DNA from 3 places in the Hymenobacter nivis genome. Region 2 is predicted to be linked to each of the others. Evidence: riboswitches for the same ligand, from Rfam matches in the RefSeq annotation. Region 2 holds a riboswitch; each other region holds the start of a gene.
The links. A riboswitch is a leader RNA that binds a small molecule or an ion and turns the genes downstream of it on or off. The one in region 2 is predicted to bind cobalamin.
Positions count from the first base shown of each region.

Region 1: linked by a shared signal. The riboswitch ahead of DDQ68_RS14490 (acyl-CoA thioesterase) and the one ahead of DDQ68_RS09630 ((2Fe-2S) ferredoxin domain-containing protein) in region 2 are both predicted to bind cobalamin.
Region 3: linked by a shared signal. The riboswitch ahead of DDQ68_RS01400 (ABC transporter substrate-binding protein) and the one ahead of DDQ68_RS09630 ((2Fe-2S) ferredoxin domain-containing protein) in region 2 are both predicted to bind cobalamin.

Region 1 covers NZ_CP029145.1:3,264,203-3,273,783, reverse strand. Annotated here, with positions in the region: gene DDQ68_RS14505 (PD40 domain-containing protein) at 1-329, shown strand, start outside; gene DDQ68_RS14500 (SRPBCC family protein) at 380-820, shown strand; gene DDQ68_RS14495 (class I SAM-dependent rRNA methyltransferase) at 840-2,048, shown strand; gene DDQ68_RS14490 (acyl-CoA thioesterase) at 2,140-2,544, opposite strand; cobalamin riboswitch at 2,699-2,899, opposite strand; gene crtD (1-hydroxycarotenoid 3,4-desaturase CrtD) at 3,025-4,491, shown strand; gene DDQ68_RS14480 (hypothetical protein) at 4,647-4,853, opposite strand; gene DDQ68_RS14475 (hypothetical protein) at 4,908-5,426, opposite strand; gene rsmI (16S rRNA (cytidine(1402)-2'-O)-methyltransferase) at 5,536-6,330, shown strand; gene lnt (apolipoprotein N-acyltransferase) at 6,317-7,993, shown strand; gene DDQ68_RS14460 (inositol monophosphatase family protein) at 8,141-8,941, shown strand; gene DDQ68_RS14455 (hypothetical protein) at 9,099-9,581, shown strand, end outside.
Region 2 covers NZ_CP029145.1:2,170,810-2,180,390, forward strand. Annotated here, with positions in the region: gene DDQ68_RS09585 (proton-conducting transporter transmembrane domain-containing protein) at 1-1,246, opposite strand, end outside; partial or broken gene DDQ68_RS24965 (IS701 family transposase) at 1,455-2,456, opposite strand; gene DDQ68_RS24735 (IS1 family transposase) at 2,502-2,696, opposite strand; partial or broken gene DDQ68_RS24740 (hypothetical protein) at 2,746-2,817, opposite strand; gene DDQ68_RS24745 (IS1 family transposase) at 2,817-3,212, opposite strand; gene DDQ68_RS09610 (ISAs1 family transposase) at 3,232-3,720, opposite strand; partial or broken gene DDQ68_RS09615 (IS481 family transposase) at 3,785-4,750, opposite strand; gene DDQ68_RS22775 (hypothetical protein) at 4,931-5,089, shown strand; gene DDQ68_RS09620 (IS701 family transposase) at 5,192-6,196, shown strand; gene DDQ68_RS09625 (transposase-like zinc-binding domain-containing protein) at 6,200-6,445, opposite strand; cobalamin riboswitch at 6,643-6,834, shown strand; gene DDQ68_RS09630 ((2Fe-2S) ferredoxin domain-containing protein) at 6,958-7,263, shown strand; gene DDQ68_RS09635 (NAD-dependent epimerase/dehydratase family protein) at 7,309-8,157, shown strand; gene cobA (uroporphyrinogen-III C-methyltransferase) at 8,144-8,929, shown strand; gene DDQ68_RS09645 (sirohydrochlorin chelatase) at 8,937-9,581, shown strand, end outside.
Region 3 covers NZ_CP029145.1:342,784-352,364, reverse strand. Annotated here, with positions in the region: gene DDQ68_RS01425 (cob(I)yrinic acid a,c-diamide adenosyltransferase) at 1-435, opposite strand, end outside; gene DDQ68_RS01420 (bifunctional adenosylcobinamide kinase/adenosylcobinamide-phosphate guanylyltransferase) at 486-989, opposite strand; gene DDQ68_RS01415 (TonB-dependent receptor) at 996-3,224, opposite strand; gene DDQ68_RS01410 (ABC transporter ATP-binding protein) at 3,324-4,358, opposite strand; gene DDQ68_RS01405 (iron chelate uptake ABC transporter family permease subunit) at 4,592-5,683, opposite strand; gene DDQ68_RS01400 (ABC transporter substrate-binding protein) at 5,680-6,717, opposite strand; cobalamin riboswitch at 6,934-7,133, opposite strand; gene DDQ68_RS01395 (AAA family ATPase) at 7,177-7,710, opposite strand; gene DDQ68_RS01390 (IS701 family transposase) at 7,811-8,824, opposite strand; gene DDQ68_RS01385 (hypothetical protein) at 8,837-9,475, opposite strand.

The DNA.
Region 1 (9,581 bases), 1.1 Mb from region 2:
GCATCGATGGGCGCACGGTGGCCTACACCCACGACGCGGCCGGCTTCGACGATGCCGGTGGCCGGCAGCTCGACGCGCGCATTTACTTGCAGCGCCTCGACGGTTCGGCGGCGGTGGACGTTTCGGGCAGTAGCACCAGCGGTAGTGGCGGGGGTAAGAAGCTCGGCACCAACGATCTGTACCCGCACTACGCGCCCGATGGCTTTCGGCTATACTTCGTGAATACACCCAACGACAACCGCTCGGCCCCCGACGTGTGGGTGACCGAACCCGACGGCCGTAACCGCACCCTGCTGTTTGCCGACGGCAACCTACCCGACTGGCGGTAGGGCGCCCGGTGCGGCGCCAACCAAACCGGGGCCCCGGCGTAAGCCTGGATATGCGCGTTATCCTTCGTACTGCTGTGGGCCAGGACCCCGCCCACGTAATGGCGGGGTTTACCCGCGAGCTGTTTTTGGCGCTGGCCCCGCCGTTTCCGAAGCTGAAGCTGGTGCGCTACGATGGCAGCCGCACCGGCGACGTGGTGGAAATCGAGCTGAACACCGGCATCAAAAAGCTGTCCTGGACGTCGCTCATCACCGACGACGGCGTGCTGCCCGACGGCACCCACTACTTCGTGGACGAGGGCCGGCGCCTGCCCCCGCCGCTGCGCTACTGGCGGCACCGCCACCTCATTGAGCCGGGGCCCCGGGGCGGCAGCATCATTGTGGACAACCTGGAGTACCGCACCGCTTTCAGGGCCCTGGACGTGCTAGTTTACCCGGCCATGTGGGCGCAGTTTGCTTGGCGCAAGCCCATCTACCGGCGCTGGTTTCGGTGAGGCGTACCTTTGCGGGCCTATGAGCTACTCGACTTCGCCCGCCACCATCGTCCTCAAAAACGGAAAAGACCATTCCTTGCGCCGCCGCCACCCCTGGGTGTTCTCGGGGGCCATTGCCCGCTTCAAGGGCGACGCGGGTGAGGGCGACGCCGTGCGCGTGGAAGCCGCCGACGGCGAGCTGCTGGGCATGGGCCACTTCTCGGGCGGCGGCTCCATTGCCGTGCGCATGCTCGATTTTGGACCCGAAACCGAGTTGCCGACGCCCGATTTTTGGGTGCGCAAACTCAGCAATGCCTACCAATTGCGCCAGCGCCTGGCCCTGACCGGCGCGGCCGGTACCAACGTGTTCCGCCTGGTGCACGCCGAAGGCGACGGCCTGCCCGGCCTCATCATTGACGTGTACGGCGACGTGGCCGTGGTGCAGGCCCACAGCGTGGGCATGTACCGCGCCCGCCCCGAAATAGCGGACGCGCTGCGCGTGGTGTTCGGCGACAAGCTGCGCGCCATCTTCGACAAAAGCGCCGAAACCGTGCCCGGCAACGCCGTACCCGACGCTCAGAATGGCTACCTGTTCGGCGAAAGCACCGGCACCGAGCACCTCGTGACCGAGAACGGCCACCAGTTTGCCATCGACTGGGAGACGGGTCAGAAAACTGGTTTCTTCATCGACCAGCGCGACAACCGGGCCCTGCTGGCCCGCTACGCCGCCGGCCGCCGCGTGCTGAACACGTTCTGCTACACGGGCGGCTTCTCGGTGTACGCCCTGGCCGCCGGGGCCGAGGTGGTGCACTCCGTCGACTCCAGCAAGAAGGCCATTGCCCTCACCGAGCGCAACGCCGCCCTGGCCCCCCATGCCGACCGCCACGCCGCCTACGCCGACGACGTGCTCGGCTTCCTCAAAAACCACCCCGCCGCGTACGACCTGCTCGTACTCGACCCGCCCGCCTTCGCCAAGCACATGGGGGCCCGGCACGCTGCCCTCATGGGCTACAAGCGCCTCAACGCCGCGGGCATCGCGCACCTGGCGCCGGGTGGGCTGCTCTTTACATTCAGCTGCTCGCAAGTAGTTAGCCCCGAGCTGTTTGAAGGCGCTGTGCTGGCCGCCGCCATCGAAGCCGGCCGCCCCGCCCGCATCCTGCACCGCCTCACCCAGCCTGCCGACCACCCCGTGAGCCTCTTCCACCCGGAGGGCGCGTACCTGAAAGGGCTGGTGCTGGCCGTGGAGTAGTAGCGTGGACTAGGTGCCTTGCGCCGTTCATTTAATACATAGCTGGGACCCTCTTTTTTCGCACACTGCAATGAGAGAGGGCCCCAACTGTTTAGATGGCTGCCGCCACCGGCCGGATGGGCGTGGGGCGGCGGGCGTCGTCCAGGGCTACGAAGGTGAAGGAGCCGGTGACGGCCAGCAGGCGCTCTTCTGAATACATCTGTTCGACGTACAATTCGACCCGTACTTGCAGGCTGGTGGTGCCCACGCGCACCACATTGCCGATGAGTTCGACCAGCGTGCCGCCGGGGATGGGGTGCGTAAAATCGACCCGGTCGGACGATACGGTGACCATTTTGAGGCGCGAGAAGCGGGTGGCCGTGATGAAGGCCACCTCGTCCATCATGTGCAGGGTAGCCCCGCCAAATAGCGTATCGTAGTGGTTGGTGGTGCCGGGGAAAACGGCTTTGAAGATGCGCGTCTCGGCGCGGGCAATCTGGTCGGCAAGGTCTTGCATAAAGCTGAGCGTAAGGGTAAAACGGTGGAGTGCGTCGTTCCTTGCCCGGTGGTGCGCGTGCCCAGGCGTGGCCGTACCGGCCCCGGCTTCCGTAGTGCGGAAGCCGGCTTGCCGGCGGTGCCAAACCTGATGCGGAGCCCCAAAGCGCGAGGGAAGCATCAAATGGCGGCCGGCAGGTCTCCTGACTTTGCGCCGCCGGGGCCCTTCCTTCTCGGCCAGCCTGGGGGCCCTGCCAATGGAAAACTAGGGGCCCCGGCCGGGGTGGCACTTACAGTAGCGCGTCTGTTCGGGAGTTGCACCCGATTCCCTTTTCATTCCGGCCCGAGGGCCAAAAACCGGCCGCTGGTTGATTTAGAAAAATCGAAGCAGCGGTAACCTGCCGCGAAGGTAAGAAGCATTTTTAGCGCTGGGGCCCAAACTTCTACCCCGGGCATCGCGGTTAGCAATGCAGTGAATACGCAACAGAAAAACCGAGTGCCCATGCGGCCGCCCGTGGCCGTCATCGGGGCGGGAGTGGCGGGGCTGGCCGCCGCCGTGCGGCTGGCCGTGGCTGGCCACGCCGTTACGGTGTTCGAGGCGGGGCCCTCGTTTGGCGGCAAAATGCACCAGTTTGAGCTGCCCGGCGGCTACCGCTTCGATGCGGGGCCCTCGCTGTTCACGCTGCCGCAGCTGGTGGATGACATTTTCCGGCTGGCCCACCGAGAGCCTACCGATTATTTTCGTTACGAGCGGCTCGACCCGATTACCAACTACTTCTTCGCCGACGGCACGCGCCTAGCGGCCTGGGCCGAGGCGGACAAGTTTGCTGCCGAAGTGGAGGAAAAGCTGGGGGCCCCGGCGGCCACCGTCACGCAGTTTCTGGCGCGCAGCGGCAAGGCCTACGATGCCACGGCGGGCACGTTTTTACACAAGTCGCTGCACAAGGCCGGTACCTACTTCAGCCCCGAAACCCTGAAGGCCGTGGGGGCCCTGCCGGCGCTGGGCCTGCTCGGCACCATGCACCAGCGCCACGCCAAGGCCTTTGCCGACCCGCGCCTGGTGCAGCTCTTCGACCGCTACGCCACCTACAACGGCTCCGACCCGTACCAGGCCCCCGCCACGCTGAGCATGATTCCGCACCTGGAGCACGGCATTGGCGCGTTCTACCCCGTGGGCGGCATCTACGCCATTGCCGAAAGCCTGTACCGCCTAGCCGAAGAATTCGGAGTGAAATTTCGGTTCAACGAGCCGGTAGAGGAGATTTTGGTGGCTGATAAACACATCACGGGCCTGCGCACGGCCCACGACGTGTACGACTTCGGCTTGGTGGTGAGCAACATGGACGTGGTGCCTACCTACCGCCGCCTACTGCCCACTCAGCCCGCGCCCGAGCGCACGCTGGCCCAGCCGCGCTCCTCCTCGGCGCTGATTTTCTACTGGGGTATCGCTCGCGAATTTCCCGAGTTGGACTTGCACAACATCTTCTTTTCCAGCGATTACCAGCAGGAATTCCAGGCCATTTTCGAGGATAAAACCGTGGCCGACGACGTGACGGTGTACGTCAACGTCACGTCCAAAAAAACGCCCGCCGACGCCCCGGCTGGTCACGAAAACTGGTTCGTAATGGTGAACGTGCCCCACGACGAAGGTCAGGACTGGGATGCTCTCACCCATAAAACGCGCCGCCTCGTGCTGGCCCGGCTGTCCGGGGCCCTGGGCGTGGCCATCGAGCCGCTCATCAAAGCCGAAAAAATCTGGACCCCGCCCGGCATTGCCGCCGACACGTCATCGTCCGGCGGGGCCCTGTACGGCAGCTCCAGCAACAACCCGCTGGCGGCCTTCCTACGCCACCCCAACTTCTCGGGCCGGCTCGACGGCCTGTACTTCTGCGGCGGCTCGGTGCACCCCGGCGGCGGTATCCCGCTGTGCTTATTATCGGCTAAGATTGTGGCGGAGCTGATTGGGTAGCGTAGTTCTGCGGCGGATACCCCGTGCACAACGTGTCATTCCGAGCGTAGCGAGGAATCTGGGGGCCCTAATTCAGCTTCCTCGCTGCGCTCGGAATGACAAAAAAGCGCCCCGCCGGGTAAGGCGAGGCGCTTTCTATATTCGGAAAGGCAATACTAATCGTAGGCCGGCTTGTCGATGCTGGGCTTGTCGTGGCCTCGGTTGGGGTGGGTGACGCCAGCGTCCAGCGCATCTTTTTCCAGCTGCTCTTCCTTGGCTTCGCTAAAATCGTCCACCGGTAGCACGCCGGCTTTTGGTTTGCCTTCGAGGTTGTGCTCGTCGGAGTTGTCGCGGTCCTTCCGGTTATCGTGGTGGGTAGGCATGGTATAAATGGGTTAGGTGGGAAAAAGAACTACTGGGTAGGGCCCCCAGCTTGGCTACTGGTCGATGGCCGTGTCGGTGGCGTTGAAGTCGGTCAGCTCGGCGTTGGTATCGGTGCCGGTGATGGGCTTGAGGGGCTTAGGCTCCATCTCGCCCATGCCTACGCGCGACTTGGGGTTTTCCATTTCGTCGGGCCCCTTGCGGCGGTCGTCGGCGTCGAGCTCGTCCACGGGGCCGCCGGGGTTGTGCACGGCCACCAGGTCGGGGTCGTCGTCGTAGGTTTCGAGGGCCGGCAAGTCTTGGTCAGCGCGGGCATCGCGGCCCTCGTCGTCCGAGCGCATGTTGTCGGCGGGGGGCGTCATCGCATCAGCGTCCTCGTTCACGCCCAGGGCCGTTGCGCCGCCGGCCGTGTCGGAGCCGAAGCCCTGCTTGCCGTCGCGGTTGCCAAAGCCGCCGCGGGCCGCCTCGTTCTTGGGTGGGTCGGCGTTGGGAATGTGGTGGCCGGCGCGCATTTCCTCGTCGGTAGTGTCGTCGTTGATGACGCGGATGGGGCGGTTGTTCGGGTCGACGGGCATGGGATAGAAAATGAAGTTGAAAGCAAAGCAGGTAGTAGAAGGGTGTACTATGGTTGGGCCCTTTGGGTTGTAAAGGAGCCCCAACCCGGGGCCCCGTACCTTTGCCCCCATGCCCGACGCTCCCGCCCTCACCCTCGTGCCCACGCCCATCGGCAACCTGGAGGACATCACCCTGCGGGCCATCCGCGTGCTGGGCGAGGCCGACCTGGTGCTAGCCGAAGATACCCGCGTCAGCGGCCGCCTGCTCCAGCACCTGGGCCTGAAAAAACCGCTCCTCAGCTACCACCTCCACAACGAGCACCAGCAGGTGCCGCGCCTGCTGGAGCGCCTCGAAAAGGGCGAAAAGATGGCCCTGGTGAGCGACGCTGGCACGCCCGGCATCTCCGACCCTGGCTTCCTGCTGGTGCGCGAGTGCCTGGCCCGCGGCCTGGCCGTGGAGTGCCTGCCGGGCCCCACCGCCCTGGTGCCGGCCCTGCTCAAGTCGGGCTTCGGGGCCGAGCGCTTCACATTTGAAGGGTTTCTGCCCGTGAAAAAAGGCCGCCAAACCCGCCTGCACGAGCTGGTGCCCGAGCCCCGGACGATGATTTTCTACGAATCGCCGCACCGCCTGGTGAAAACCCTCACCCAACTGGCCGAGGTGTTTGGGGCCCAGCGCCCGGCCTCCGTCAGCCGCGAGCTCACCAAGCTGTTTGAGGAAACCGTGAACGGCACGCTGGCCAGCCTCGCCGCCGAGTTTGGGGCCCGGGCCGCCATCAAGGGCGAAATTGTGCTGGTGGTGGCCGGCAACCCCACCCCGCCGCCCCGCCCCGGCAAGGCCGGCCGCTACGCCCGCGGCGACGAAGACGAAGTAGACGACTCTCTTGGAAATGAAGCTTATAACTCCAACGAATTTGGCGAAGACTAGCCCCGCGGCCCATCCCGTAGCGCTGGCCGCACTCGGTGCTGCCCTGCTCTGGACCGGCTGGTCGACCAGCGGCACGCTCTGGCCCCTGGGCCTGTTCGTGGGCTGGGTGCCGTACCTGCTCATGGAGCGCCGCTTCACGCAGCAGGGGGCCCGCAAGGGCCGCGTGTTTGCGGGTACCTACCTGTTTGTGCTGCTCTGGAATGCCAGCACCACCTGGTGGGTGAGCTACGCCGACCTGGCCGCCGGCATCGCCGCCGTAGTCCTGAACGCGGGGCTCATGTGCCTGCCGCTCATGGCCTTCCGCCAAACCAAGAAGCGCTTGGGGCCCCGCATTGGCTACCTCGCGCTGCCCATCTACTGGATTGCCTTCGAGCAGTTTCATCTGCGCTGGGACGTCACCTGGCCCTGGCTCACGCTGGGCAATGGCTTTGCTGCCGTGCCGCAGTGGGTGCAGTGGTACGAGTACACCGGCTTCCTCGGCGGCTCGGTATGGGTGTGGGTAGTCAACCTGCTGGTTTTCTTTGCGGTAGTCGACAAAAAAACGCTGGGATTCACCACCGGAACCGCTGCGGCCGTAGTGGCCGGGCCCGCCGATTTGGTGGGCGTACGGCCCTTCGGCACACGGTTTTTAGCGCCTTTTTTAGCGATAATACTGCCGCTTGTTTTATCCTACGCCATCGGCGCTACTTACCAGGAACAGGGCCCCGGGGCCGAAGTGGTGGTGGTGCAGCCTAACTTCAACCCCTACACCGAGAAGTTTGCCGGAGCGGCCGACTTTGTTTCCTACGACGTGCAGCTCACACGGCTGCTCGACCTCAGCACCCGGCAGCTCACGCCCCAAACCCGGCTCGTGCTCTGGCCCGAAACCAGCCTGGCGGACTACTACGTGGAGAAAACCATCGACGCCAACCCCCGCATCCGGCGCATCCGGGCCTGGCTGGGGCAGCACCCCGGTGTGGCCCTCGTCACGGGCATGACCAGCGTCGTGACCTACCCCAACAAGGAATCGGCCAGCGAAACGGCCCGCTTCCGCGACGACGCCGGCTACTACGACGTGTGCAACACGGTCGCTTACCTCGCCAGCGCCACGGCTCCGGTGCAGTTTTACCACAAGGAGCGGCTGGTGCCGGGCGTCGAGAAAGTGCCGCCCTTCCTCACCGCCCTCGTGTCGCACATCGACCTGGGCGGCTACGTGGGCAGCTACGGCACGGTGCCCGAAACCACCCTGTTCCGCGTGCCCGGGGCCCCCGCCCTGGTGGTGCGGCCCCTCGTGTGCTACGAGTCCATCTACGGCGATTTCACCGCCCAATATGTGCGCGATGGGGCCAACCTGCTGGGTCTGGTCACCAACGACGCCTGGTGGTACGACACGCCCGGCTACCGCCAGCTGCTGCGCTTGGGGGCCCTGCGCGCCATCGAAACCCGCCGCGATCTGGCCCGCGCCGCCAACACGGGCTTCACCGGCTTCATCAACCAGAAGGGTGCCCTCACGCAGCTGGCCCCCACTTGGGTGCCTACCGCCAGCCGCGCCATCGTGCACCTGAACGATAAGCTGACCTTTTACACCCGCGTGGGCGAATACATCGGCCGCGGCTGCCAGGCCCTGGCCCTGCTGCTACTCGGCTGGGTAATTGCCCGGGCCTTCGCGGGGCCCAAAAACTAATCGCAGGAACGTCATGCAGCGCGCAGCGAAGCACCTCTCCAGCAGCAGTAATCAATGCTATAGTCAGCGGGAGAGATGCTTCGCTGCGCGCTGCATGACGTTCTAAGCTAACCCACTTCCTGCGTCTTAATACCCCAACCCTCAAGCATGACCGATTACCTCGCCCTTTCGCACCAAGTAGCCGCGCTGTGCCGCGAAACCGCCCAGTTCATCCTGCACGAAGCCAAAACCTTCGACCCCAACAAGATTGAGAACAAGGGCCTGCACGACATGGTGAGCTACGTAGACCAGGGCGCCGAGCGCCGCCTGGTGGCTGGCCTGCGCGAAATCCTGCCCGCCGCCGGCTTCATTACCGAGGAAGGCACGGCCGGGGCCCCCGGCGAAACCCAGGAGTTCACCTGGATCATCGATCCGCTCGACGGCACCACCAACTTCATCCACTCGCTGCCCGTGTTTGCCGTAAGCGTGGCCCTGCTGCACGGCCCCGACCTGGTGGTGGGCGTGGTGCACGAAGCCAACCGCGACGAGAGCTTCCGCGCTGCCAAGGGCCACGGCGCCTTCTGCAACGCCGACCGAATACACGTGACGGGGGCCCCCGCGCTGGCCAACTCGCTCATCGCCACGGGCTTTCCCTATACCAAGTTTGCCCAGCTCGATAAGTACCTGCAAGTACTGGGCAGCTACATGCAGCGTACCCACGGCCTGCGCCGCCTGGGCTCGGCTGCCACCGACCTGGCCTACGTGGCCGCCGGCCGCTTCGACGGCTACTTCGAGTTCAACATCAACTCCTACGACGTAGCCGCGGGCCTGCTGCTCGTCACCGAAGCCGGCGGCCGCGTCACCCAGTTCCTGGAAGACGGCGACCCACTGTTCGGCCGTGAAGTGGTGGCCAGCAACGGCCACCTGCACGAGGAGATGCAGGCCACGATTCGGGAGTTCTGGGCGTAGCGGGAAGGGCCCTATTTGGCGCGCAAGGCTATGTTTTTGGCAGTGCCGCTTCAGCCGCCGGGGCCGGCTGCAACCTTATTCAGCAATCTGGAGTCCCCAGGCTGGTGGTCGCTGCTTGTGGCAAAAAGCGCGCAAGTTGGCGAGCTGCCAGCCCTTTATGCTCAAGTATTACGCGGTGCTATTTGCTTTTTTTGCGACTGCCTTGCCCAGCTTGGGGCAGGCTTTCGCGCACACCAAAGGGCAAGAGTTTCTGTATTTCAGGAAAAACGGCCACCGGGAAGCCGTGTATGGCATCGGTGACGTCGTAACGTTTGAGTTGAAGGGCACCGGAGCAAAGGTATCCGACCAAATCAAGGGGTTTCAGGACAGCTTGGTTGTGTTTGAAGCTCATGTACTGAATCCTAGCAAGATAGGTGCAATTTACGTGGATGCCAAGACTAAGCAGTGGTTCATTCTCAGGTACAAATATGAAAAAGTCTTTTTCTTAGCCAGCGCGTTCTTCTTGCCAATTGATATCGTGAACACGGGCAAAATTGAGCCGCAGGCGTTGGCTATAAGCGGGGCTTTGCTTGGGGTAGGCTTGCTGGCCAAGTGGCTGATTAGTAAAAAGCTGAAAATAAAAGGCAAGAGGAAACTGCTT
Region 2 (9,581 bases):
GAATAATCCGGCTGGTCAGCGAACCCGATTGCAGGACGGTGTAGGCTGTCTGGGTAGCCGCGATGAACGCAAAACCGGTTAGTAGCAGTGTCGTATCAGCAACGGCAACAGCGAGGTGGCTCATGGTCGCAAAGCTGTAGGCACCAGCCAAGCCGCAACAGCCGGCCAGCAGCCAAACAGGCCAACCACCCGACTGGACCGGGGTCGGTTTCCGGTTTCCCTCCACCGCCGAGCCCGTATTGAGGAATAGAAACGCTTTGAACAGGCCATGCCAGCAAATGTGGGCGATGGCCGCCGGAAACAGGCCCAGGCCACACTGCATAAACATAAAACCCATCTGTCCAATCGTCGAGCAGGCCAGCATCCGTTTTATGTCGTTCTGAATCAGTTTCCAGGCCGTGCCGGTCACGGCGGTCAGGCCGCCCACGACCAGCAGCACTTGGAGCAATTCGGGCCGCGCCAGATAGAGTGGAGCAAAGCGGGCGAGCAGCAGGCCACCCCCGCTGACAAGTCCGGCGTGCATTAGGGCCGACACCGGCGTGGGTGAATTGAGGGAGCTGATGAGCCACCGCTGGAAGGGCCATTGGGCCGACTGGGTCATGGCTCCGATAATAATGAGCAGCAGGGCCACCGTGACCGGCCACGACGAAGCGGCCGTCAACTCAATCTGCACCAGTTGGTGCAGGTATACAGTACCGCTTACCTGCCACAGCAGGGCCACCGCCACCGATAAGCACAAAAAGCCGGCTACAAACGTCTTCATGGCTAACTTCCCTGACTCGACGGATGCTTTCCAAGTGCTCTTGTGAACAATCAGCCGCACCAGCAGCCCGTTACTCAGCCCCCAACCCACCAGCAGTAGCAACAGATGGTCGGCCGTAACCAGCAGCAGCGCACTGGCCGTCACCAACGAAAGATTAACATAGTAGCGGTGGTAGGCTCGGTCGCCAGCCATGTAGCGCAGCGAAAACTGATGGATAATGCCACTGACCAGCAACACAAGCGTGGCCATCAGCCAGGCAAGCGCGTCGCCCTGAAACCCGGCTACGTTGACCCTGCCCGGATTCAGCGTGGTATCGATCAGGGCCAACACGGCCAGCAGTCCGCCCGACCAGACAGCGGCAGTAGTCAGCCGCGCACCCCGAATCGGCTCTGTTCTGAAAAATAACTCGTTTACAATGGCCCCCGCCAGCGGCAGGCCGATAATGAGGATGTAGGGAAGTATTGATAGAAAGAGAAAATGCATATAGGCACTGATGAGGTATGTTTTTGGGCTGATTGCCGAAAAACGTGGCGCAAAAGTGCAGGCAAATAAGTATTAATGAAAATTTATATAGTTTATGGTTAACATAAATAATTTTTATGAAGTACAGCTCTCACCAACTACGGCCCTGGTTAAAAGTTTGGGTCGTGTGTTAGGGGTGTAGATAGTTAAATAGGACTTACGCACTCGGCTACGCAAGTGCTTGAATGAGCGGTTTTTGGAGCAAGTGCCGCAGGTAGGGTGCCCATTGCTGTTGGTGTGCTTGGTAAATACTTTGCCCCATCCGGCGGGCGTGTTGGTGGAGCGACACCCACGCCAAATAGCAACAAGTCAAATGGTTGCGCTGTACCGTGGCCTTGCGGCACTGGCATTTCTCCGATCCGGTCAGTTGCTTGAAGCTGCGGTGAAACTTCTCTATCTGTCAGCGTAGCTGCACGGCCTCAATGACTATTTCACGGGTCAGGTACGCGGCCAAGTGGTTGGTCATGACCCATTCCATGTCGCCGTTTGTGGCCACTAGCTTGAAGCGCTTTACCCCAAAGGGCACTTCTTTTAGGCGTACTTCCACGCCCTGGCTCCACCCGTGGGGCGGCGGTTCGCGCGTATCAAGGCCTTGGTAGCCACTTTCCTTGGCCCGGCTCACCAACCGGTTGCTTTTCAGGGTTGTGAAAAATGTCCAACCCGCGCGGTGGATGCGCTTCAAATTCGTGCTGCCCGCGTACCAGGAATCGAATAAAATCGTGCGGGCCAGCAGCTTGTCTTCGGCCACTACCTGGTCAAATATGGCTAGGAAATGGTCGTTTTTCGTCTGTCCGTCGGCATCGGGCGCGTATACGCAGTAGTCCAGGGGCAGAAAATCACCGGCCTCGCCGCTGCTGTGCACGAGGTTGACCAGCCCGATGCCCGTGACCATGCCGTGCGCGTTGCCCGCGTACTGGCGCTTGGCCACGGCGATGAAGCGGCCATAACGCTTGTCTTGCACGCTGTCGTCCACGAGCAAAAAGGCCGCGGGGGAGTCGCGGAGCAAGGGCAGAACCAGCTCGCGCAACTAGTTGACCGGTAGCTTGCTCGTACGCAAAAACCGATTCACCTGGTCGTGGCTCACGTCGGGCAAATGGGCCGTCAGATGCGTACAGGTGTAGTTCGTAGGCGTACTGAGCAGGTACTCGATGTAAGTGGTTTGAGTGAGCATAAGCGTACGTTTTTGCCTAAATTACCTCAAAGTGCGTAAGTCCTATTAAAAGAAGAAATGGAAGATGAATAAGGTAATCAGGCCGTCGTGAAAGAATTGTTTTTTAGAGAAGCAATTCTTCCGGCGCGTCAGTCGTTTGAGACGGGTGCGCAAGGGCAAGTGCTTGCGTTCCAGCCGTTGCCTGGGGGCCTTGCCTGTTTGGCGCTGCTCGGCGGGCAAACAGGCAAGGCCCCCAGGCATCGGTAAACCAGGTTTCCACGGCCCAGCCGGCCGCTGCCAGCACGGCCAATAACCGCCGAAACGTGGCGTGGGTACGCCGCCCAAACACAAACGCCACGACTTGCCCTCTCGCCGCATCTTCTACCCACCAGAGCCAGCGCTGCTGCTTTTTGTCGCGTACAACCGACCACCTCTCGTCGGCATACTGCCCCAAGTTAGCTCCCGGCTCCGGCGCGTAAGTGGGATGGCACGGGGGGCAGTGCCTTCCGGCTTCAATCTTTTTTTTAGCTCGCCCATCCCGGTTTGAGGACGGATGCCCAACACCCTGGCTGTATCCCGTATCCCGCTGCCATTCCGGGCCATGTCCATGATTTTAGCCCGCACGCCCACCGCATGCACTTTATGGCGGTAGCGTAGTTGAAAGGTGCGGCGGCAGGCCGTGCAGCGGTAGCGCTGGGTGCCATCGGTGGCTTTGCCGTGCCGATAGACGGCATCCGGTTGCTGACAGGACGGGCAGAGAACGGGTTCTAAAACCATCCCAAAAGATATGCCCTCTCTACATACTCAACACACGACCGCCTAGCGTAACATCCAGGTGCCAGTGGAACTTGTTTTCGATGGCCCAGTGGTAGCGTATGGCGGCTGTGGCCTGGGCGGGCTTAAGGGTGGCGCGGCTGCTCGGGTAATAGCGCACAGCCTGCGGCTGGGGCGGTTCGTCTGCGGAATAGCGGGTGGTTTCGACCCGGTCCAGGGCGGCCAGCCCCGGCCAGCGGCTTTGCTCATCGACCCAGCGTAAGTCGGTTTGCACGCCGACGTGCGTGCAGAGCGGGGTGTTGTGGGAGGCCAGACTCCAGGATTCGAGCGTCTGCCGGGCGGACACCTGGGCCAGGGCGCGTTCGGCTGCGGCCAACAGTGTAGCCTGATTGCCCTGGAGGGCCAGCCGGTGATCGCCGCCTTGGTGGCTGATTTGGGCCGCAATGACCGGCTGACACCTGAGCGCATCGAAACTGACGAGGCAGCCGCGCACGTAGAGCAGGGTCGGCACATCGGGGCTGGCGGGCCCGTTTCTGTCCTTTGCCCGCCGTGGCTACCTGGGCCAGGCTCAAGCCCTAGGTGTATGGTCCCGGTGTATGGGGAAGGGGTTTTTTGGTTGGGTCGCGATGAAAGATAGTAGGATTTTTTCGCCATTCCGCACAGATAAATTCGTGCGGGGTCAGGCCCTTCAAGCGCTTGAGCCGCTTGGCGTAGTTGTAAGCCAGCAAAAAGGCTTGTAAGTGACTGGCCAACTGCGCGCTCGTCTCGTAGTGAAACTGCTTAATCGTGGCTTCCTTCACCGTCCGGTTCATCCGCTCCACCTGCCCATTGGTCCAGGGGTGAGCGGGCTTGGTAAAGCGCTGCTCGATGCCCCACTCGTCGCAGAGCTGGCCGAACGGATGGCGACCAACTTTCGTATGATGCGGCAAGTTTCAGAATTGAATACCGTTGTCTGTCAATAGCTTATGCACCTTGTAGGGAATCTGCGGCAAGACCCGGCGCAAAAAGTCCGTGGCGATGGCCTGCGTGGCCTGTGGCTGTAACTCAGCGAAGGCCAGCTTGCTGGTGCGGTCAATGGCCACAAACAAATACTGCTTGCCTTCTTCCGTCTGGACTTCGGCAAAATCCACGTGCAGGTAGCCCAGCTCGTAGGCCTTAAACAGCGCCTTACCCGCCCCAGCTGCCGGCTCGTCGGCCGGGGGTAAGCGGCTGATGCCGTGGCGTTGGAAGCAGCGGTGCAGGGCCGAGCGGCTCAGGTGCGGAAGCGTCTCCTGCAAGGCATAGAGGCAGTCATCGAGTGGCAGCAGCGTGTGCTGGCGGAAGAGCACGATAGCCGCCTCTTCCACGGGAGTGAGCACGGTGGAGGCCGGTTTGGGGCCGCGCACAGCCTCTTCCGTACTGGTACGCCGCCGCCACTTGCGCACGGTGCCCTGGGTCAAGCCCAGGCGCTTGGCTAGCGTTTGTACGCCTTCTGTACTTTGCTGGATAAGGCGCCGAGTTGCCGGCGTTGTGGTGGCGCAGCCGTGTGGTACTTTTCCCATAGAGTTGCCTGAAAGCTACGACAAAAGTCCCCTTTCCCATCCCCTGGGACTATACACCTAGCCAGTTGCGCCACGGTCGGGACCAGGTGCAAGGCCCGCGGGCCGGCGCCGCGCAGTGTTTTGCCATCGATGCAGACCTGACCGATTTGGTCGGCTGGTAGCAACTGCCGCGTCCAAGCCTTGAAAGACCCGTCGAAAGGTATCGTCGGACGGAATGCCGTTGTCCAGGCAGCGGTAGCGCCGGAAGACGGCCTCTTTCTACTGGCCAAACTAGGCGATTTCCTCAAAATCATCGGCCCCACTCATCACGGCTATGATGCTGATAACAAGTATGTTTAGTAATTTATGGCGAAAGTTTTGGTAGTGGTCTATTGAAGAGTGAGGTTATAATTATCAATTACATAGGACTTACGCAAAAAGTGTAACTTGAAAGGAAAAGCCATGAAAGTGACGGCACAACTGTACGGGCAGTTTTTGGTGAGCAGCCAGGTCAACTACACGGGGACGTATCTGGCCGAGCATCTGGAGGGCCTCTCGCACGACAACGTGCGCTATTTTCTCAAAACCCGGCGTTTCACCCCCCGCCAGCTCTGGCAGCAAGTACGCCCACAGGTGATGCTCAGCGCGCGGGGCTACGTCCTGTTTGACGACACGGTGCTCGACAAGCACCACAGCCGGCGCATCGAACTCGTACGCCGCCAGTACAGCGGCAACGCCCACGGCGTGATTGCCGGCATCGGCCTGGTGACGTGTGTGTACGTCAACCCCGAAACCGACCAGTTCTGGCTCATTGACTACCGCCTTTTCGCCCCCGACACCGACGGCAAGACCAAGCTCGACCATGTGGCCGACATGCTCGGGCAATTGGCCCCGCGCAGTATCCCATACCGCACGGTGCTCATGGATAGCTGGTACGCCACCACGGCCCTGTTCAAGTGGCTGCTGGACGAAGGCAAAACATTTTACTGCCCGCTGAAAAGCAACCGGCTCGTCGATGATTCCGGCGGCCAGCAGCCCTACCAGCCCGTGGCCTGCCTGTGCTGGTCGGCCGCCGAAGTAGAAGCTGGCAAAATCCTGAAAGTGAAGGGCATGCCCAAAGATTGCAAACTGAAACTCTTCCGCGTACTGGTGTCCACCCACCGGACGGACTACCTCCTCACCAACGAGGTTGAGCCCTTGCACACGGCCGCTGCCGAACACGAAAGCAGCGTCCGCTGGACGATTGAGCAGTTTCACCGCGAACTCAAGCAACTCACCGGCGTGCAGGCCTGCCAGTGCCGGCTGGCCCGCAGTCAGCGCAATCATATTGCCCTGGCCGTGCGCGCTTGGACCTGCCTTAAACAAGCCGCCTACCAAACCAAACAAACCGTCTATCAGCTCAAACAAGGCTTTTTGGATGAGTATATGCGACATGAATTACGCCAGCCTTCGCTCGCGTTTGCGTAAGTCCTATATTAGCCTGGCGATGGTCATCCGCGCCACGCCGGTGGCGCGCACGATGCTACGCTGGGAATTCCGTTCGGTGAGCAAGGCTTCGACCTGGGCGTACTGCGCCGCTTTGGCGAGCGCCGCCGGCACAAACCGCGCTTGGTACCCGCACGCTTTGCACTGGTATTTGGGCTGGCCGCCCTGCGTGCCGTTGCGGCGGATGTGTTCGCTGCCGTAGCGGGCACACAAATGTTGCGTATAAACCATGCCCTAATTTACTGCTTCACTCTCCAATAGACCACCGCCAAAGTTTTTATTCTGCCGACGAAAGCCCGGTACGTCGGCTAAGCAGGTGGGTAGTGACATCAAACCAATGACGTGAGCCGCAAATTTACCCCGATGCACATAGTGCGGTTAGTCTGGGGGAAGGAGGGCAAATACGGCTAAATGGTCGGGGCAACCCTACCTTTGCGCCGTTGATTGGTGTGCATTCGCTTGCGAATGCCCTTAAAAGGGAATCCGGTGTAAATCCGGAGCAGTTCCCGCTGCTGTAAGTTCAGCCCCGCACCTGAGAATAGATGTCACTGTAGCGCCGGCTATGGGAAGGCCTCAGTTGTTGAACGAGCCAGAAGACCTGCCAGTCAGCATTACCTCCACCTTGCTTTCGGGAGAAAAGCTGTGGGTTACCAGTTTAGTACCGCAGAGACTGCTGGTTGCTCGTTCCTTTTGCCCGGTGGCGGGCCAGCTTCCTAATCGGGCTGGCTTAGTTGCTACTGCTCATGGCAAAAGACCTTTCCACCGTTCAGCGCATTGCCTTTATCTGCAATGGCGACTCTTGCCTGAAAAAAGGGGCGGCGGATACGACCACGCACATTCGGGCGGCCATTGTGCAGGCAGGGGCCAAGGGCCAGCTGCACACGGTCCGGACCCAGTGCACTGACCAGTGCCTGCACGGCCCGGTGGTCTTCATTCATCCCGAGGGCACTTGGTACCAGCACCTCACGGCCGACAAGGCAGCGGCGTTGGTAGCGGACCATCTACTGGCCGGGGAGCTACTGGCGGAATCGGTTTTGTATCAGGGTTGACCAGCGACACGGCGCGCACTTATGTCTTCTATTTCCCCCCTTCCCTTGCTTTCCCAATCAGCCCATCAGCCCATCAGCGTGCTGGGCGGCGGCTGGCTGGGCCTTCCCCTGGCCCAGTACCTGCAAGTGCATGGTTATGAGATGTGCGTTTCCCGCACCAGTGCCGCTGGCGTATCGGAAGTGAGCCGGTTGGGGTTGAACGCTTTTGCCATCGAGCTGGCAGCAGGAAACGCCTTGTCTGACAGCCCTTTCTGGCACGCGCCGACGCTCCTTATTACGGTGCCGCCCCAACCGGGCAAACCCAAGGACGAGCAGCTGGCGCAATTCGAGCGACTCATCGAGCGGGCGCGGGCCAGCGGGGTGCGGCAGGTACTGTACATCAGCTCCACTTCAGTTTACGGTGATAATGAGCAACTTGCTACCGAGGATATTGCGCCGGCACCGACTAAGCCGGGCGGCATGGTGGTGTATCAACTCGAACAGCTACTCCAGCGGGAACCGGCGTTCCGCACCACGGTGCTGCGGTTTGGCGGGTTAATCGGCTACGACCGGCTGCCGGATAGTGCGGCGGCCATCGAGCGCCGCCGCCGGGCCATCGATACGCCCATGAATGTGATTCACCGCGACGACTGCGTGCGCATCATCCACGAAATCGTACGCCAGCAGGCCTGGGGGGAGGTATTTAATGCCAGTGCCGACGCTCATCCCACGCGGCGGGCTTACTACGCCGCGGCGGCCCGAGCCCGGGACTTTACGCTGCCCGATATGGGACCCGTCCAGCCGCAACCCCACAAAGTAGTAAGCTCCGAGAAACTAAAAGCCCGGCTGAATTACCAGTTTCTATTTCCCAACCCGTTAGCCATTTTTGAGCAACCCGCGCGTGACATCCTCTAACGATACCTCTGCGCCCCTGGTAAGCATTGTCGGAGCCGGGCCCGGAGCCGCCGACTTGCTCACGGTGCGGGCCCTGCGCCGGTTGGGGCAGGCCGATGTGGTGCTCTACGACAACCTCGTTTCGGCGGAGGTAATGGCCCTGTGTGCCCCTGACGCCACGCTCATTTATTCGGGCAAAAAATACGGCGACCACGTAGACCCCCGGCAGCGGCAGCAGGAAATAAACGAAGCAATGGTGGCGTATGCCCGGCAGGGCAAGCGCGTGGTTCGACTGAAGTCCGGCGACCCCTTCATCTTCGGGCGGGCAGCGGAGGAAATCCGGTATCTGACGGCGCAGCAGGTGCCCTACGAGGTAGTGCCGGGGCTCACGGCGGGCCTGGCGGCGGCCAGCCTGGTGCACATCCCGGTTACCGAGCGCAACCACAGCAACGCGGTGCTGCTGTGCACGGCGCACACGGCCAATTACGATTTTGAGCAGCTCGACGCGCTGGCCAACATGCTGCGCACGGGCACCACCCTGGTGATGTACATGGGCCTGAGCAATATGCCGCAGGTAGTGGCAAAGCTGCAAGCGGCGGTCGGTCCGGACGCGGTCTACGTATCGGCCATCTCACACGTGTCGGGTTCGCAGCAAAGACTGGTGACGGCCCTGCTGCCGGATATTGAGGCGGCGCTGGCCCAGGCCGCCCTGCCCATGCCGGTGGTGTTCATCATCGGTAAGTACGCCTGCTCGCTCGATGAGGCGGCGGCCCACCTTCATTCTTTAAGCTAACTAACTCATGGCAACCAAACAAGGCATTCTGATTTGTGGGCACGGCAGCCGGGATAAAGCAGGTACCGCGGGCTTTCAGGAGCTGGTGGCCGGCCTCGTGCCGCGCTACCCCGACCGGGTCATCGACTACGGCTTTTTGGAGTTTGCCCACCCCATTTACGCCGCCGCCGTCGAGCGGATGTACCAGCAGGGCGTGCGCAACATCACGGCCATCCCGGCTATTCTATTCGCCGGCGGCCACGCCAAGAACGACATTCCGTTCGAGATGAACTCGCTGCAACAGCAGTACCCGGACCTGAAAATCACGCTGGGCCGGCACCTGGGCATCTCGGCCCCGCTCCTGCAGCTAGCCCGCCAGATGGTGGAGCAGGCCGAGGCCGGCCTCCCGCCCGTGCCCCGCGAAGAGTGCTGCCTGCTGCTGGTGGGCCGCGGCACCAACGACCCCGACGCCAACTCGGAAGTCGCCAAGCTCACGCGCCTCATCTGGGAGGGCCTGGGCTTCGGCTTCGCTACCACCGCCTACGTGGGCGTGACCAAACCGCTGCTGGCCGACACGCTGCCGCTGGTCGAGAGCTTGCCCTACCGGCGGGTGATAGTGCTCCCGGTGTTCCTCTTCACCGGCGTGCTGCTCAAGCGAATCTATAGCCAGGTG
Region 3 (9,581 bases), 1.8 Mb from region 2:
GTCGGTGGCCATCAGGCTGACGAGGCGGCGTTCGCCGCGGCGCATTTGGGTGCGCACCACGTGGCAGAGGGCCGAGATTTCGTTGCCGCCCGGCAGCAGGAAGTAGTCGGAGGGCGAGGTCATAGCGCCTTCCAGCGCGTCAATCCACGCCTCGCACTCCTGGGCCCCTTCGGTGGGCAGCGGGTTGCTGTTGGCCTTTTTGGTATCAGAAGGCCGCGCTAGGTGCGACATCATGTCCATCAAATCCTTCTGGATTTTGTGCAGCGGCGGCTGCCATTCGTGCTCGGGGCCCAGCTTCACACGCAGCAGGCCCAGGGTCGAGTTGGCCTCGTCGAGGTCGCCCATGCACTCCACGCGCACATCGTCCTTCGGCACTCGCGAGCCACCGAAGAGGCCGGTCGTGCCGGCGTCACCTTTTTTAGTGTAGATTTTCATGAGGGTTAATTGAATGTAGCGTGTACTCCGCGAGTCCGCACTACAAGTGGTTACTTCACTACCAGCGGTAGGCCCGACACCATAAAAATGGCGCGGTCGGCGCGCTGGGCAATGTGCTGGTTCAGCCAGCCTTGCAGGTCGGCAAACTTGCGGCCGGCCTCGGTGGGCGCGTGCAGGCCCATCCCGATTTCGTTGGAGATGATTATCAAAGTGCAATCTTGTTGCACTAATTTATCAAACTCTGCCTTTACTTCTTGCAACGTTGTTTCAACATCGTATTTCGTATCGGCGAAGAAGTTAGTGAGCCAAAGCGTTACGCAATCTAGCACCACGGTGCGGCCCGCCAAAGCTAGGCGGCTCACGTACTTTTCCTCCTCCAGCGTCGTCCAGCGGTCATCGCGGTCTGCTACGTGCCGGGCAATGCGCTGGCGGTGGTCGTCGTCCCAGGCCCGCGAAGTGGCTAGGTACACGGGGTTGGGGCTTAGCGTCAGGGCCAGCTCCTGGGCATAGCGGCTCTTGCCCGAGCGCTGCCCGCCGGAAATGTAGGTCAGCACGGGGCCCTAAAATGCAATGGTGTAGCGCCCCGAAATATTGCGGCCGGGCAGGTTGTAGCCGCGCTTCTCGTAGTAGTTCTCATTGGTCAGGTTGTTCACCAGTAGCGAGAAGGTATGGTGCTTAGCCACTGTATAGCCGGCCGAGAAATCGACGGTCATGTACGCGGGATATTCTACTTGCGGGTAGTTCACGTCGGTAAAATCGGTGTCTTTGCGGCGGCCCACATAGTGGCCGGTAAGGCGGGCGGTGATGCCTTGGTAGCTGTCGAAGGCCACGCCCAAGTTACCGTTCAGCCGGGCCACATTGTAAATATCGCGCACGGTGCGCGTGCCGTCCACGTTGTTGGTCACGTCCTGGGCCTTGAAAATACCCGTGCCGCCGGCGAAGGCGCGCAGCAGGTAGCGGCGGTCGGCCAGGGCCCCGAAGTCGTAGCCTACCTCGACCTCCAGGCCCCTAATCTGGCTGTCGTTGGCGTTCACGTAAGTGGTGCGCGAGCTCACGACGTAGCCCTCGGCAGTGGTTTCGCCCACGGGGTTAGCGGTGCGGGTCGTGATGCGGTTCGCAACCCGGGTGGCGAAGAACGTGGCGTCGGCCGAGAAGCCCGACGTGGCCTGGCCAAAGCGCAAGCCGGCGTCGTAAGTCACGCTGTTCTCGTTTTTCAGGTTGGCGTTGCCCTGCGTGATGGCCACCTGACGGGCGCTGTCGGGTGCAGTTTGCGAGAAGCCGGCCACGTTGAAGGCGTCGGGCGTCACGTAGGCGCGGCCGATGGTGGCGTGCACCCGCAGACCGTCCGTCAGCGCGTACTGGGCCCCCAGGCTGGGGCTGAAAAACGGGTTGGTTTTTTTGCCCGGCGTGAAATCGGTGAGCAGGTCGGTCTGCTTCACATTATAGGTAATTAAGTCGTAGCGCACGCCCGGCGTCACCACCAGCTTGTCGGCCAGTAGGCTCAGCTGGCCCTGGGCGTAAATACCGGTCGTATTCAGCGCGTAGTTCGGGCTGTAGGGCATGCCGTTGGAGCCGTCGGGGTTGAATACCTGCGAGTTGCTGGTGGCCTCGTTGTGGTCGATGCCCACCGTGAGGCGCTGGCGGCCCAGCGTGATGACGTCCTTGGCCTGCAAGCCCTTCCAGAGGTACTGGCTCTGGTAGGAGCGGTAGGGCGGCACGGGGGCGTTGTTGTAGTCGGCCAGGGTATTGTAGTTACTGGTTTCTCTCGACGTATAGCCGCGCACAAACAACTGGTGGTGGGCGTAATTGCCGGTGGCGCTCAGGTCGAGGTTGCCGCGCTCGATGTCCTTGCTCGACGGGCCCAGGTTGCCGTAAAAAATATCGTTGGGGGCCTGTACCGTGGGGGCCCTAAACAGCTCACCGCGCACGTCCACGCGCCATTTTTCGCTCAGCTGGTAGCCCAGGCGCAGGGCCCCGGCGTAGTACTTCAGCTTGGTGAAGTCGCGGCGCTGATTATCGCCGCGGGCGTCGTCCACGGTTTTGGTGGTGCCGTCGGCAAAGGTTTGGGTGGCGCTGCTGGCGTCCAGGGCGCGGCGCAGAATACCGTTACCGCCCAGCTTGTAGTCCTGCCCGCGGTTGAAAAAGCCCGCCGACAAATCAAAATCGAGCCGCTTAGTGAGGTTGCCGCCAGTGGCCCCGCCAAATTTAACCGTTTGGTAGCTACCGTATTCGGCAAACAGCGAGGTGCGGATGGCCCCGCGCGACTGCCGCGTAATCACGTTCACTACGCCGCCCATGGCCTGCGGGCCGTAGAGGGCCGAGGCGGGGCCCTTGAGGACCTCTACGCGCTCCACGCTGCCCAGGTCGATGGTGGCGAGGTTGCTGGTGCCGGCCGGGCGGCCGTCCACCAGCAGCAGGGCCCGCTGGTTGAGGCCGTCGGTCTGAGGCCGGAAGCCGCGGATGCCCACGCCCGCCAGCAGGCCGGGGTACTGCACGATATCCACCGAAGCGTTCTTTTTCAGCACGTCGGTAAACTCCGCGGCCGGCGTCTGCTGAATGTCTTTCTGGCTGATGACCTGGATTTGCTGGGGTACTTGGTTGCGCGGCGTGGCGGCGCGGTTGGCCGTCACCACTACCTCGTTGAGACTTTGGCGTTGCAACGTATCGCCCGGGGCCACCACCTGGGCCCAGGCGGCGGGCGCCGCGCCGGCCAACAGGGCCGCGCCCAGCAGCAGCTTTATTTCGGGGCGCGGCGACTGGCTTTGTTGGGATAAAAAACGTTTTTTCATATGCAAGCGGAAGGGATCATTGTGAATGAATTATCTGATTTCCAGCGACTAAGTATTTGTTCTAATTATCTGTTTAAATGAGGACGGGCACTTTGCTAATTAGTCAACCAATTGGTTACTATTAACTTGACGCATCGTCCGCAGCAGCGCACCGATGGTGGCGTGGGACTGGGCGGCCTGGCCCGGTACTTGGCTCAACCAGGGCCCCAGGTCGGGGCCGGCGGGGGCCGTCACGCGCAGGGCGGCGGGCCCTGTGGTGGGCACGAAGCCCTCGCGCTCCAGGGCCCGGCGCGTCCAGAAAGCGGCGGCGCCCTCCCCTACCAGCTGCACCGGGGGCCCCGTGGGCGCGTGCAGAGCGAAGGTGCCGGTGCCCGCGTCGAAGGCCAGCCCCTCCCGCGCAAACGCCGCCGCAAAGGCCCCGCTCAGCACCAAATCCTCGGGCGTGCCGGTGCGCAGGGGCCCATCGGCGGGTAGCAGCCACACGCGGTCGGCGGCTTGCAGGGCCAGGTCCAGCTCGTGGGTCGAGAGCAGGATGGCCTTGCCCGTGGTGCGGGCCAGCTGGTGCAGCAAGCGCATGAGAGCCACACGGTTGGGCAGGTCGAGGTGGGCCGTGGGTTCGTCGAGCAGTACCACCGGCGTGTCCTGGGCGAGGGCGCGGGCCAGCAGCACTTTCTGGCGCTCGCCGTCGCTCAATTCACCCACCGGGCGGTCGGCGAAGATTTCGGTACCAGTGGCTTCCAAGGCAGCTTGCACCCGGGCTTCGTCGTGGGCCGAGAGGCTGCCCAGCCAGCCGGTGTGCGGGTGGCGACCCAGGCGCACCAGCTCGCGCACGGCGAGGTTGCCGGCGTCCACGCGGTCGGTGAGCACGATGCTGAGCTGGCGGGCGCGTTCGGGGGCCCCCATCGCCGCCAGCGGCCACCCGCCCAGATCGAGCCGCCCGCCAAGCGGCGGCTGCAAGCCGGCCAGCGTGCGCAGCAGCGTGCTTTTGCCCGCGCCGTTGGGCCCCAGCAGGCAGACCAGCTCGCCGGGCCACAGGGCCAGGCGCAGGGGCCCGGCCACCGGGTGGGGCGTCTTTCTGTTCATATAACCCACCGCCAGGTCCTCGGCGGTCAGCAGCGGCGCAGGGTTGGGCATGAGGGATTTAGTTATTGTTTGGTAGTTGTCGGTTGCTAGTGCGCGGGGAGTGCACTAGCAATCAATGAGTAGCAAAAGGATAATTGCAATAAAAAAAGGCGGTCATGCAGAGCGCAGCGAAGTATTTCTCCCGCTGACTACCCATTAATTGCTGCCGCGGGAGAGATGCTTCGCTACGCTTTGCATGACAGTCGAATGGTGATTCGATAACTCCATTTTTTACTTCCAGTTTTTCAGGAAAACGACGAGCGAACGCTATTGCGGCGCAGCACCACCCACAGTACCACCGGGGCCCCCAGCAGCGAGGTGACGATGCTCAGCGGGAGGACGGTTTGGCTGCCGGGGAGCTGGGCCAGGCAGTCGCAGCCCAGCGTGAGGGCGGCCCCCACCAGGCAGGCGCCGGGCAGCAGCACGCGGTGGTCGGCGGTGCGCAGCAAGCCCCGGGTGAGGTGCGGCACGGCGATACCCACGAAGCCAATCGGCCCACAAAACGCCGTGATGGCTCCCGCCAGCAAGCTGGTACTGAGGATGATACTTGTGCGCGCCCGGCCCACGGTCAGGCCCATGCTGCGGGCGTAGTTTTCGCCCAGCAGCAGGGCATTCAGCGGCTTGGCCGAGGCAAAAGCCAGCCCCAGCCCCACTGTCACTACGGCCGCCAGCACCACCAGGTGGGGCCCCACCACGCCGCCCAGCGAGCCGAACGTCCAAAGCAAATATTCCTGAATCTGCTCGGGGGCACTGAAGTATTGCCATAGGCCGACAATGGCCCCGGTGACGCTGCTAACCATCAGGCCCACAATAAGTAGCACCACGTTGTCGCGCACCCGGGCCGAGAGGGCCATCACCAGGGCCATCACCAGGGCGGCGCCGGCGGTGGCGGCCAGCACCAAGCCCCAACTGCCGCCCACGCCCAGCGCCCGGATGGCGAAGCCGCCCGCTGCGCCGCTGCCCCCGGCCAGCATTACGGCGGCCACGCCCAGCCCCGCCCCCGCCGTGAGGCCCAGTACTGAGGGCCCCGCCAGCGGGTTACGAAACAGCGTTTGCATCTGCAAGCCGCTCACAGCCAGGCCACTGCCCACGGCCAGCGCCGTCAGGGCCTTGGGCAGGCGAATCTCCCTCACGATGAACGCCCAGGCCGGGTTGTCGGCCGCCTGGCCCAGCAGAATCTTCACCACCGCCGCCAGCGGGATGCGCACGGGGCCCAGGGCAATGTCGAGCACGAAGCCCAGGGCCACCAGCCCCGCCAGGGCCAGCAGCCAAGCCGTGCGCCGCCGCCCGGCCGCGACCAGCGACGGCGGCGCGGCCGCCAGTTGGGCCGTGCTCATTTCAGCCACTGGTAATAGTAGAGCTGCCACGAGGGCAGCAGCTCGGGGTGCAAAATCTTGATCAAATCCGACAGCACGAGGTCGGGCCGCACCGCCCCCGATTCCCAATAGTCGTTGGAGCCCTGGGCGTTGGTGCGGCGGTTGTTGTTGTACACGCGGCCGGTTTGGAAGGGCGCGAAGGCGGCGTAGCGCGCATCCTGGGCCAGGATATCGGCCTTGGTGGCGGCGGTGCCGGTTTGCAGCCAGTAGTCGGCGGTGAGGGCCACGGGAGCCACGGTTTCGAACGACAGCGCCAGGCTGCCGCTGGGGGCCCGGGCCTGGTCCCAGGCGTAGGTGCAGCCCGCGTCGCGCAGGAACTGCGTGAGGTAGCTGTCGGTATCGGGCACGTACCACACGTCCTTAAACGGCAGGCCAACAACCACTTTAGGCCGCTGGGCGGCGTAGTGGCCTAGGGCCGCCAAGCGGTGGTAGGAGCGGGCCACCTGGTCAAATTTCCGGTTCACCAAATCTTCCTTGTTGAGCAGCGCGGCCAGCACTTTTACCCACTCGGCGCGGGCCAGGGGCGTGGTTTCCACCCACTCGGAGTTAATCATGACGGGCACGCCAGCGGCTTCCAGCGTCTGGAAGCGCGCCAGGCTTTCGCCGGGCCAGCCGGTGGCCATCACCAGGTCGGGGTGATGGGCAATAAGCTCTTCGTTGTTAAGCTCTTTGCCCTGGCCTACCTCGTAAATCTTGCCGGCGGCGATGCGCTGCCGCACCGGCGCGGCCGAGGCGTACTTGAAGCTACCCAAGCCCACTACCAGGTCGGCGGCCCCCAGGAAATCGGCCAGCGCTACGTGCATCGACGATAGGGCCACAAGGCTCCGCAGCGGCGTTTCGATGACGTGGGCATCGGCGTAGCCCGCTGGCCGCCCCGCCCCGCGGGGCACCAGCAGGTAGCGTGTAGCCGTGGTTTTCTGCTCGAACGGGCTCAGGATGGTGACCAGCTTGCCGCCCGCTACGTAGCTGATGGTGAAGCCCTTGGCGTACTGCACCGCAGTGCGCCCACGCGGCGCCCCGGCGACCGCTGCCCGAGGGGTAGCCGCCGGGGAAATTGTCGTTTGGCCAACGCCGGGCCGGGGCCCCACCAGCAGCAGAGCCGATAGCGTGAGGGTGCGCCAAACAGCAAAAAAAGGGGGTTTGCCGCCGGCACAGCCAGCGGGAAGCGGGGGGTTGGGCATGGTACAACGAGCCTTTCTGCCGAAAGCTGTGACTGTATGGAGCAAGCGGCAGGTCTTCTGACTTCCCCCGCCGGCCGATGGCCTTCCCATCCCCAAGAGGACAGTGGCGCCGTGTATCGGTCGGTTGGTGAGGGGGTTACAGCAGCGGAGACTGTCCCGGAATTACACCGGCTTCCCTTTTAAAATCGTTCCGCACCGCGGAAACGATTACCATTTGTTGGTGCAAAGGTAGGCTGAATTATTGGCCGCCGTGCGCTGGAGCCCCAAATTTGGCTACAGTCCAGCCGCCGCCCGCACGAAGGCCACGCGCGCCGCCACCGTGGTTTTAGGCAATTCCAGCACCGCAAAACCCAACCGCTGGTAGGTGCGCCGCAGGGCCCCGTGCAGCACCGTGGCCTCGGCAAACGTCTGCCAGCGCTCGGCGTCGTTCACGTAAATATCAGCCCACGGCGGCGCCAAAAACACCACCGGCTGGTATGGGTGCGCCGCCACTGCGGCGTAGCACGCAGCCGGCACGAGTAGCCCCGCAACCTCTAGGTAGGCAACGACATCAGGTAGCCCGCGGTCAAAAAATGTGACGCCGCCGCGCCGCGACGCCGCCGCGTGGTCGGCCACCATGCGGGCCATCGCCAGTTCGGCAAAGCCTGCCAAATCGAGCCACGGCACCCGGCCGCTACCCAGCGCCACCTGCTCCTGGATGAGCTGGCGCGACACTTCATCAGCCCCCGCGAAGCCAGCGGCTCGCAGGGCCCCCAGCAGCGTAGTTTTACCGGCCCCGGGCCCCCCGGAGATGACGTAAAGGGGCATTTTTATTATTACGCTCAATTACAAAGGCTCAATCATACAACTAGATAACCATTAGACCTCTTTCCTAAATAAGAATCACTTTTTCAATATTTAATAAAACTTACGCAGCCTCAAGTACAAGAACAGGAATAGATGAATTCTGCAATTGCTGCCGCAGCCATTCAGCCCAGGGTAGGCAGGCGGCCTGGTAGATGGTGCGGCCGATGGCGCGGGCGTATTGCCGCAACGTTACCCAGACTAAATAGCAACAAGTCAAATGATTGCGCTGCGCCTGCGCCTTGCGGCACTGGCATTTCTCGGAACCCGTTAATTGCTTGAAACTCCGGTGAAACTCCTCCACCTGCCAGCGTACCTGCACCGCCTCAATAACCATTTCCCGATTGAGATGAGCTGCCAAGTAATTGGTTATCACCCATTCAATGCTGCCGTCTATGGTAACCAGCTTGAAAAGTTTGACCCCAAACGGTACTTGTTGCAGGCGCACTTCCACGCCCCGGCTCCAGCCCCCCGCCGGCGGGTCGAGCGTGTTCAGGGACTGATAGCCCGTTTCCTTCCCTAAACTCACTAACCGATTGCTTTTCAGGGTGGTGAAAAACGTCCAACCGGCTTGCTCAATCACTTTCAGGTTCTCGCTGTTGGCATACCAACTATCAAAGAGCAGGGTGCGGGCCTGAATTTTTCCCTCTTCCACCACTTGTTTGAACATGGCCTGGAAGTGGTCGTTTTTCGTCAGCCCGTCCTGAGCAGGAGCGTATATGCGGAAGTCTAGCGACAGAAAATCACCGCTTTCGCCGCTGCTGTGGAATAGATTAACCAGCCCAATGCCCGTGACCAACCCGTGCACATTGCCCGAATATTGTCGCTGCGCTACTTCAATGAAGCGACTGTAGCGCTTATCCTGCACACTATCATCCACCAGCAGAAATGCTTCGGGTGAGTCGGCTACCAAAGGCTGTACCAACTCCCGTAACTGACCCGCCGAAAACGTGTTATTGCGCAAAAAGCGATATACCTGATCGTGGCTCATCTCTGGCAGGTGGACGGCCAAATGCGCCCCTATATAATTGCGCGGGGTGTTGAGCAAAAAATCAATGCAGGTCCTTTGGGTTAGCATAAAAGGTCGTTTTTAGCCCAAATTACGCCCTGTGCGTAAGTCCGATAAGTCCCAGAGCAGGCCGCGCTTGTCGTGGGCAAACGTACGGAGTACGTCGGTCACATACGGTTGGAGCTTGCTGAAGGTGGCCGAGTCGCGCGAGGCCGGGTCGCCGGGGCCCTGTGCCCAGCCCGAATTATGTACGCCCGTTTTGGGGGCCGGCTGGGGGCTGGGCTTGGCCTCCTTGTTCCAGCAGTCGTCCAAAAACACAAACAGCGTCTGAATGTGGTGCTTGACGGCCAGGCCCAGGTACTGGTCGACGCGCTTTTTGAAGCCCGCCGGGTCTTCCTGATACGCCAAGCTGTGCAGAAACACGCGCATGGTATTGAACCCAATGCCCTCGGCGTAGCCCAGTTCCCGGTCGATGGTGGTGAGGTCGAACGTGGCGGCCTGCCACATTTCGAGCTGGTTGATGGCCGTACTGGGAATAAAATTGGCCCCTGACATCCAGGAATGGGCTTTGTACCAAGCATTGGCTTTGGCTTTGCCGATCGGCCAGCGCTGGCCCGCCATCGCGGCGCTGGTGGCAGCGCCACCGGTGGTTTTGGTTTTTTGGGCGTAGCCACTGCCCGAAGCCAGCAGGAGCAGTACGAAAAGAAACAGGTGTTTCACGAAAGGAAAAGGATGGGAATACGCTCGTGGAGCAATTAAAAAAAGGGCGGTGGTCCAAAGCGAGATGATTTCGGTATTTCACTCAATTTATGATGTCTGAATATTC